2 regions of the Pseudomonas sp. GW456-12-1-14-TSB6 genome follow, and region 2 is predicted to be linked to the other one. Evidence: predicted binding sites of a transcription regulator. Region 2 holds the regulator's gene; the other holds the start of a gene.
What was found. The regulator sigma-54, encoded in region 2, starts transcription at its own class of promoters, with help from an activator protein. The targets are predictions, from matches to a motif close to ANTGGCATNNANNTTGCTNT.

Region 1 (4,855 bases), on a different contig from region 2:
TCGGCCCTGAGCGTCGAGGATCTCCACCGACAGGTTGTGGCTGCCTCGATCGATGTTGCTCAGCGGGAACACCGGGCTCAGGCCGGGTTCGCCGACGGCCTGGCCATCCAGTAGCAGGCGATACAAATGACCTTTTTGCAGGCCCGGCTCGCTGGTGACGCTGACGATCAGCTCTCCGGCGCTGCTGCGAATGGTCGCGTCCGGCTCGGGGATCAGCACCCGCAACATGTCGTAGTGGAACAGCGGCGGCTCTGCTGATTTGTTCGAAGGCGTGACCGGTGCAGCTGTCGGGTTCGAGGCCATGCGATTGCTGGTGGCCAGCGGTACACGCTTGGCGTTGCCCCGTGGTTGATCGGTGTAGACCCGATTGCCCTGTGCGTCGATGTAAGTGAACACCTCGGCCGATGCGCCAGACGCGATCAGCGACAGGCACAAGGCAATCAATCCCCGTGTCATGGCTTGTGCACCCGCTGCACGGTGAACACCAGCGCCGGACTCTGCTGAATGATCGCCTCGCCATTGATCACCTGCACCGCGAGCCGATGCTCGCCCCGGTCGACGTTCACCAGTTGCAGGATCGGCACATTGCTCGGCTGGCCATAAGGCGCATCATCCAGCAGCAGACGCAATTGATGCGGCGGTTGCAGGCGCGGCTTGATCAGCACGCTGATTGTGAAGGTGCCGTTGTTGGCGCGCAGGGCCTCTTCGGTGGGCAGGCCGGTCAGCTCAAGCACTTCATAGGCATTGCGTGCTGGCGCAGGGCTGGGGGTGTCTGAAGAGGGTGCGCTCGGTGCCTGAGGCTGGACGCTGTTGAGCGGCGGCAACTCCACCGGCTGCGCCTGCACGCCGTCCGGCGCGTGATCGCTGTACACCGTGTTGCCGCTGGCATCGGTGTACTTGTAGATCTGCGCGGCAGCGGGCAGGGCGATCAGCAGCAAAATACAGAGAAGGGTGCGACCCATGAAATCGACCGGAAACGAAAACGATGGGTTGCAGCATAGGCCAGTCGCGACGGTTGGCCCAACCCTGCACACATCCAGAGATTATTCGGTTGATCGTTCCCAGGCTCTGCGTGGGAATGCAGCCCGTGACACTCCGCGTCACCGGACGCGGAGCATCCCTTGAGGCGTTCCCACGCAGAGCGTGGGAACGATCAGAGGCGATAAATTGCGGGCACAAAAAAGGCCTCCCGAAGGAGGCCTCTTTTTGTCACGCCACGTAGCGCGGCGCTACCGGATCAGCAGCTGTAGTACAGCTCATATTCCAGTGGGTGTACGAAGGTGCGGACCTTGATTTCTTCTTCGGATTTCAGCGCGATGTAAGCGTCGATGAAGTCGTCGGAGAACACGCCGCCCTTGGTCAGGAACGCACGGCCCTTGTCCAGCTCTTCCAGAGCTTCTTTCAGGCTGCCGCAAACTTGCGGGATCTCTTTCGCCTCTTCAGGCGGCAGGTCGTACAGGTTCTTGTCGGCAGCATCGCCTGGGTGGATCTTGTTCTGGATACCGTCCAGACCGGCCATCAGCAGAGCTGCGAACGCCAGGTACGGGTTGGCAGCCGGATCCGGGAAGCGGGCTTCGATACGACGGCCTTTCGGGCTGTTGACGTAAGGAATTCGGATCGAGGCGGAACGGTTGCGAGCCGAGTAGGCCAGCATTACCGGAGCTTCAAAGCCTGGCACCAGACGCTTGTAGGAGTTGGTGGCCGGGTTGGTGAAGCCGTTCAGGGCCTTACCGTGCTTGATGATGCCGCCGATGAAGTACAGGGCGGTGTCGGACAGGCCGGCATAGCCTTCACCCGCGAAGGTGTTCTTGCCATCTTTGGAGATGGACATGTGAACGTGCATGCCCGAACCGTTGTCGCCGTACAGCGGCTTCGGCATGAAGGTCGCGGTGCGGCCGTAAGCGTCGGCAACGTTGTGTACAACGTACTTCAGGGTCTGGGTTTCGTCGGCTTTCTTCACCAGGGTGTTGAACTTGACGCCGATTTCGTTCTGGCCGGCAGTTGCCACTTCGTGGTGGTGAACTTCAACGGTCAGGCCCATTTCTTCCAGTGCGTTGCACATGGAGGTACGGATTTCGTGGTCGTGGTCGAACGGCGGAACCGGGAAGTAGCCACCTTTCACGCCTGGACGGTGGCCTTTGTTGCCGCCTTCCACGTCCTGGTCGGACATCCACGAGCCTTGCTCGGAGTAGATCTTGAACATCGAACCGGAGATGTCGGACTTGAACTTCACTTCGTCGAAGATGAAGAACTCTGGCTCTGGACCGGCGAATACGGTGTCACCGATACCGGTGGTCTTCAGGTATTCCTCGGCGCGGCGGGCGATGGCGCGAGGGTCGCGATCGTAACCTTGCATGGTCGAAGGTTCGATGATGTCGCAGACCAGAATCAGGGTCGGCTCTTCGGTGAACGGGTCCAGAACGGCGGTTTCGTCGTCCGGCAGCAGGATCATGTCGGAGGCTTCGATGCCTTTCCAGCCAGCGATGGAGGAACCGTCGAACATCTTGCCAACTTCGAAGAAGTCGTCTTCCAGCGCATCGCGAGCCGGCATGGTCACGTGGTGCTGAGTGCCTTTGGTGTCCGTGAAGCGCAGATCAATCCACTTGACGTCATGATCTTTGATGAGTTGAACCGACTTCGACATAGTGTCCTCCGGGTGAATTAGGGCGGGTAGTGGATGCCCTTAATAGTGGTGATGCCGGCGCGAATACTCTGCCAAGGCAACCTGCCTCACAAGGGAGCAAATTGCATGCCAGTGCCCCAGCATGGGTTTTTTGCCCCAAATTCACGCTTCTAAAGGTCGAAAGCGCCTTAAAGGCGAAAATCTCGCCCTTTAATGTAGCGCTCAAATCGTAAAATGACCCGTTTTGGTGCGTGCAAAACCTTCTGCACATTAACTGGTTAAACCTTGAGCAATTTCCGCTATAATCCGCGCCCCCCTTTTTCGGCTGGCCCAGCGCGCGCTGTTTTCATGAAACTAATCGTAAAAGTCTTCCCCGAGATCACCATCAAAAGCCGACCTGTCCGGACGAAATTCATCCGCCAGCTGGCCAAGAACATCCGCACCGTGCTCCGCGACCTGGACCCGGCCGTGGTGGTGAACGGTGTGTGGGACAACCTCGAGCTGGAAACCCGCGTCACTGACCCCAAGGCCCTGAAAGAGATGGGCGAGCGCCTGACCTGCATGCCGGGCATCGCGCACTTTCTGCAGATCGACGAGTACCCGCTGGGCGACTTCGACGACATCACCGAAAAGTGCAAGCAGCACTACGGCGATGCATTGGCCGGGAAGATCTTTTCGGTGCGCTGCAAGCGTGCGGGCAAGCATGCGTTCAGCTCGATGGACATCGAAAAATACGTCGGCAGCAAGCTGCGCCGTGAGTGCGGTGCCGCCGGAATCGACCTGAAGCAGCCGGAAATCGAAGTCCGTATCGAAGTTCGCGACAAACGGTTGTTCGTGATTCACAGCCAGCACAATGGCATCGGCGGCTACCCGCTCGGTGCGCTGGAGCAAACGCTGGTGCTGATGTCCGGCGGATTTGACTCGACCGTTGCCGCGTACCAGATCCTTCGTCGCGGCCTGATGACGCACTTCTGCTTCTTCAATCTGGGCGGTCGTGCCCACGAATTGGGCGTAATGGAAGTCGCGCATTTCATCTGGAAGAAGTACGGCAGCTCGCAACGCGTGCTATTTGTCAGTGTTCCGTTCGAAGAAGTCTTGGGCGAAATTCTCGGCAAGGTCGACGACAGTCATATGGGCGTCGTATTGAAGCGTATGATGTTGCGCGCAGCGTCGAGCATTGCCGAACGCCTGCACATCGATGCGCTGGTCACCGGTGAAGCGATTTCCCAGGTGTCGAGCCAGACGCTGCCGAATCTGTCGGTCATCGATTGCGTCACCGACAAACTGGTCCTGCGGCCGCTGATCGTCGCCCACAAGCAGGACATCATCGACACGGCCGACCAGATCGGTACCGGTGATTTCGCCCGGCACATGCCGGAATACTGCGGCGTCATCTCGGTCAACCCGAAGACCGCCGCCAAGCGTGGCCGGGTCGAGCACGAAGAGCAGGAATTCGACATGGCGGTGCTTGAGCGTGCGCTCGCAAACGCCAGACTGGTGCCGATCGATCGGGTGATTGACGAATTGGGCCAGGATTTGCAGATCGAAGAAGTCAGCGAAGCGCTGGCCGGTCAGATCGTCATCGACATCCGTCATCCGGATGCCGCCGAGGATGACCCGCTGGAGCTCGCCGGCATAGAGGTACAGACGATGCCGTTCTACGCAGTGAACGCTCGTTTCAAGGAACTGGACCCTACTCGCCAGTACCTGCTGTATTGCGACAAAGGCGTGATGAGTCGCCTGCATGCTCACCATTTGCTCAGTGAGGGGCATGCCAATGTGCGCGTTTATCGACCGAGCTAAGTGCCCGGGGCTGTTTGCCTGTGGCCTGCGTCACCGGCCCCCCGACACCGCCGTCAAGCTGTAACGGCCATGCCGGACACTACTGTCAATCGCTGCCAAGACTTGTCAGCAAACCGAATCCTCTGATCGAGATACACAAGTGATCGAAAATCTACGCAACATCGCCATCATTGCCCACGTTGACCATGGTAAGACCACCCTGGTAGACAAACTCCTGCGTCAATCCGGCACCCTGGAGCGCAACGAGCTCAACGACGAGCGCGTGATGGACTCCAACGACCAGGAAAAAGAGCGCGGCATTACCATTCTGGCGAAAAACACCGCCATCAACTGGAACGGCTACCACATCAACATCGTGGACACCCCGGGCCACGCCGACTTCGGCGGCGAAGTCGAGCGCGTTATGTCCATGGTTGACTCCGTGCTGCT
Region 2 (4,855 bases):
CGCACACGATCCAGTACCTCGAAGACGGCAAAGTGCAGTACGAAATGACGTCCGACAAGGCCGAGCACGTCAAGGCAACCGACATTACACTGGTCACCAAGCCCGATCTGAACATGTTCCGTGGCACCGACTTCCCGTGGCACGTGACCAGCGAACGCGGTGAAGTGAACTCCGGTGGCACCGAGGTCGAGCTGATCGACTCGGTACGCGTCAAGCGCACCGACGAAAAGAACCGCGACACCCTGATCACCTCCACTCGCATGACGGTGTTCCCGCAGCAGCAATATGCGCAGACCCAGCAACCCGTTAGAATCGACGGCGCTGGCGGTGTATCGACTGGCGTAGGAATGAAAGCGTATTTGAAGGAAAGCAGGATACACCTGCTATCGAACGTAAGAGGACAGTATGAGGCTCGTTAAAACCCTCCCTATTTTGCTCAGTCTGGGCGCAGCACTGGGAAGCGTGAGCGCCTGGGCTCTGCCGAACGATCAAGAGCAGCCAATCCGTATTCAGGCCGACGATGCCCAGCTGGACGACAAGAACGGCGTTGCTACCTATAAAGGTGACGTAATCATCACTCAGGGTTCGATGATCGTCAAAGGCAACACCGTGACCATCACCCGCACCCAGACCGGCGATATCGACGTCGTGACCTCGGTGGGCAACCTTGCCTACTTCGAGCAGTTGCAGACGGCGGGCGACACCAAGCCTGTACAGGGCTGGGGCGTGACCATTCAGTACCACGCCGCGCAAAACCGCGTTGTGCTGATCGACAAGGCGAAAGTCGTCGACAAGGACAACAACACCACTCAGGGCGAGAAAATCGTCTATGACACGGTGAAGAAACTGGCCAGCGCCGGTCGAGCCACTGGCAGCAAGGTCACCGAAGCGCGTCCGCGCATCGACATGGTGATCCAGCCGAAGAAGAAAACCGACGAGAAAACCCAGTAATGGCAACTCTGAAAGCTCAGCACCTGGCCAAGGCCTATAAAAGCCGCCAGGTCGTGCGCGACGTCAGCCTGTCGATCGACAGCGGTCAGATCGTCGGCCTGCTCGGCCCGAACGGCGCCGGCAAGACCACCTGCTTCTACATGATCGTCGGCCTGGTCCAGGCCGATCAGGGTCGCGTATTGATCGACGATCTGGACGTCAGCCATCAGCCGATGCACGGTCGCGCCAAGGCCGGTATCGGCTATCTGCCGCAAGAAGCGTCGATCTTCCGCAAACTGTCGGTAGCCGACAACATCATGGCCATCCTTGAGACCCGTCAGGAGCTCGACAAGGCCGGTCGTCGCAAGGAGTTGGAAAGCCTGCTGCAGGAATTCCATATCAGCCACATCCGCGACAACCTCGGCATGAGCCTGTCCGGTGGTGAGCGCCGTCGCGTGGAAATCGCCCGCGCACTGGCCACGGCACCAAAGTTCATCCTGCTCGACGAACCGTTCGCCGGTGTCGACCCGATCTCGGTCGGCGACATCAAGCAGATCATCCACCACCTCAAGGCCAAGGGTATCGGTGTATTGATCACCGACCACAACGTCCGTGAGACGCTGGATATCTGCGAAACCGCCTACATCGTCAATGACGGCCAGTTGATCGCCGAGGGCGACTCCGCGACCATCCTCGCCAACGATCTGGTGAAGGAAGTCTATCTGGGTCACGAGTTCCGCCTGTAAGCGCGACAGCATCCGACCAGCCGTCCGGGTGCTGTAACGTTGAAGCGCCTTTTTTATACGCTTTTATTGTTACAGCGCTCTAGGCAAACACGACAGTTTCAGGCATATAATTTGCTTAAGTTTGGCGCTCCGGCGCCCTGTAGTGGATGGCGCATAGCGCCGGCGAATAAGGTGTTAAGCCCCTGCCATGAAACCATCGCTAGTCTTGAGAATGGGCCAGCAGCTGACGATGACACCGCAGCTGCAACAGGCCATACGCCTGCTCCAATTGTCGACCCTGGATCTGCAACAGGAAATCCAGGAGGCTCTGGAATCCAATCCGATGCTCGAACGCCAGGAAGACGGCGACGACTTCGACAACTCCGATCCCATGGCCGACAACGCCGAACAGAAGCCCAACACCGAGATCCAGGAACCCTCCTATCAGGAGACCGCGCCGACAGTCGATAACCTCGAAGACGGCGAATGGAACGAGCGAATCCCCAACGAACTGCCCGTCGACACCGCCTGGGAAGACGTCTACCAGACCAGCGCCAGCAGCCTGCCGAGCAGCGACGATGACGAGTGGGACTTCACCACCCGCACCTCCGCCGGCGAGAGCCTGCAAAGCCACCTGCTGTGGCAGTTGAACCTGGCACCGATGTCCGACACCGATCGCCTGATCGCTGTCACCCTGATCGATTGCATCAACAATCAGGGCTACCTGGACGAAACCCTCGAAGAAATTCTCGACGCCTTTGATCCGGAACTCGACATCGAACTGGACGAGATCGAAGCCGTCCTGCACCGCATCCAGCAATTCGAACCGGCCGGCATCGGCGCACGCAACCTGGGCGAATGCCTGCTGCTGCAATTGCGCCAGCTGTCGGCCAAGACCCCTTGGCTGGCCGAAGCCAAGCGCCTGGTCACCGATTACATCGACTTGCTCGGCAGCCGCGACTACAGCCAGTTGATGCGCCGCATGAAGCTCAAGGAAGACGAGCTGCGTCAGGTCATCGAACTGGTGCAGAGCCTCAACCCGCGCCCCGGTTCGCAGATCGAATCCACTGAAGCCGAATACGTGGTGCCTGACGTCATCGTGCGCAAGGACAACGAGCGCTGGCTGGTCGAGCTGAACCAGGAGTCGGTGCCGCGCCTGCGGGTCAACGCCCAGTACGCCGGTTTCGTGCGCCGCGCCGACACCAGCGCCGACAACACCTTCATGCGCAATCAGTTGCAGGAAGCCCGCTGGTTCATCAAGAGCCTGCAAAGCCGCAACGAAACCCTGATGAAAGTGGCCACCCAGATCGTCGAGCATCAGCGCGGTTTTCTGGAGTACGGCGACGAAGCCATGAAGCCGCTGGTCCTGCACGACATTGCAGAAGCGGTTGGCATGCACGAGTCGACGATTTCCCGCGTAACCACGCAAAAATTCATGCATACCCCACGGGGCATATATGAGCTGAAATACTTTTTCTCCAGCCATGTGAGCACCTCCGAGGGCGGTGAATGCTCGTCCACGGCGATCCGCGCGATCATCAAGAAACTGGTTGCCGCGGAAAATCAGAAAAAGCCGTTGAGTGACAGCAAGATCGCTGGTTTACTGGAGGCACAAGGCATTCAGGTGGCTCGCCGCACGGTCGCCAAGTACCGCGAATCCCTCGGGATCGCGCCTTCGAGCGAACGCAAGCGGTTGATGTAAGCCACGTTACAGCGTTCCAGTGGCAGGCTCTTCGGCCTGCCGCTTTATGCACTGGCAACGAAGGAGAAGCTGTATGCAAGTCAACATCAGTGGACACCAACTGGAAGTTACCCAGCCTCTGCGCGAGTACATCGAGCTCAAGCTCAAGAAGCTCGAAGGGCATTTCGACAAGATCACCAACGTGCAAGTCACGATGTGCGTCGAAAAACTGAAGCAGAAAATCGAAGCCACGCTGCATATTCCCGGCAATGAGGTCGTCGCAAACGCGGAACATACCGATATGTACGCTGCGATCGACGCGCTGACCGACAAGCTTGATAAACAACTCAAAAAGCATAAGGAAAAGACCCAGAGCCTGCTTCAGGGCGCTACCGGTCGATAACCCCCACCCCCATGATCCGACTTGAAAGTATCCTGACCCCCGGCCGTTCCCTGGTGAACGTGCCGGGCGGCAGTAAAAAGAAAGCCCTGGAACAAATTGCCAACCTGATCGCCCGGGAAGTTCCGGATCTGGAGATGCAAGATGTATTCGAGGCATTGATTGCCCGTGAAAAACTGGGCTCCACCGGTTTTGGCAACGGCATCGCCATTCCCCACTGCCGCCTCAAGGGCTGCGAAGCGCCGATCAGTGCGCTGATGCACCTTGATGCCCCTATCGATTTCGACGCTATCGACGGCGCGCCCGTGGACCTGCTCTTCGTCCTGCTGGTGCCGGAAGCCGCCACCGATGCGCACCTGGAGCTGTTACGCCAGATCGCCAGCATGCTCGACCGCAAGGACGTGCGCGACAGACTGCGTAGCGCGCCTAGCAACGAAGCCTTGTACCAGGTTGTACTGGAAGAACAGAACAGGCCGTAACCATGCGCTTGATCATTGTCAGTGGCCGTTCCGGCTCGGGTAAAAGTACCGCCCTGGATGTCCTTGAGGACAACGGTTACTACTGCATCGATAACCTGCCGGCAGGTCTTCTGCCGGATCTGGCCGAACGTGCGCTGGTTCATACCGAAATGCTCCAGCCGCTGGTGGCCGTCTCGATCGACGCCCGCAACCTGCCGAGTCATCTGTCACGTTTTCCAGAGTTGCTCGAGGAAGTGCGCAGCCGGCATATCCAGTGCGATGTCCTGTACCTCGACGCCGATGACGAAACGTTGCTCAAACGCTTTTCGGAAACTCGTCGTCGTCACCCGCTCAGCAACGCCAACCGCTCGCTGGCCGAAGCCATCGACGACGAAACCGCCCTGCTGGGCCCGATTGCCGATCTGGCCGATCTGAAGGTCAATACCACCAATCTGAACCTCTACCAACTGCGCGACACCATCAAGCTGCGCCTGTTGAACCAGCCGGAGCCGGGTACCGCGTTTCTGGTGGAGTCTTTCGGTTTCAAACGCGGCATGCCGGTGGATGCGGATCTGGTGTTCGATGTACGCTGCCTGCCGAACCCGTACTGGAAACCGGAACTGCGCGCGCAATCCGGTCTCGATCAGCCGGTCGCCGAGTA

Region 1: the regulator sigma-54 is predicted to act here: its motif matches at 2,738-2,757, upstream of glnA (glutamate--ammonia ligase).

Annotation. Positions count from the first base shown of each region.
Region 1 is NZ_JBWKZE010000004.1:241,200-246,054, forward strand. It holds gene AC07Y2_RS05725 (DUF4124 domain-containing protein) at 1-456, opposite strand, end outside; gene AC07Y2_RS05730 (DUF4124 domain-containing protein) at 453-962, opposite strand; gene glnA (glutamate--ammonia ligase) at 1,238-2,644, opposite strand; gene thiI (tRNA uracil 4-sulfurtransferase ThiI) at 2,972-4,426, shown strand; gene typA (translational GTPase TypA) at 4,566-4,855, shown strand, end outside.
Region 2 is NZ_JBWKZE010000005.1:164,395-169,249, reverse strand. It holds gene lptC (LPS export ABC transporter periplasmic protein LptC) at 1-419, shown strand, start outside; gene lptA (lipopolysaccharide transport periplasmic protein LptA) at 406-951, shown strand; gene lptB (LPS export ABC transporter ATP-binding protein) at 951-1,676, shown strand; gene AC07Y2_RS06540 (RNA polymerase factor sigma-54) at 1,864-3,357, shown strand; gene hpf (ribosome hibernation-promoting factor, HPF/YfiA family) at 3,431-3,739, shown strand; gene ptsN (PTS IIA-like nitrogen regulatory protein PtsN) at 3,751-4,215, shown strand; gene rapZ (RNase adapter RapZ) at 4,218-4,855, shown strand, end outside.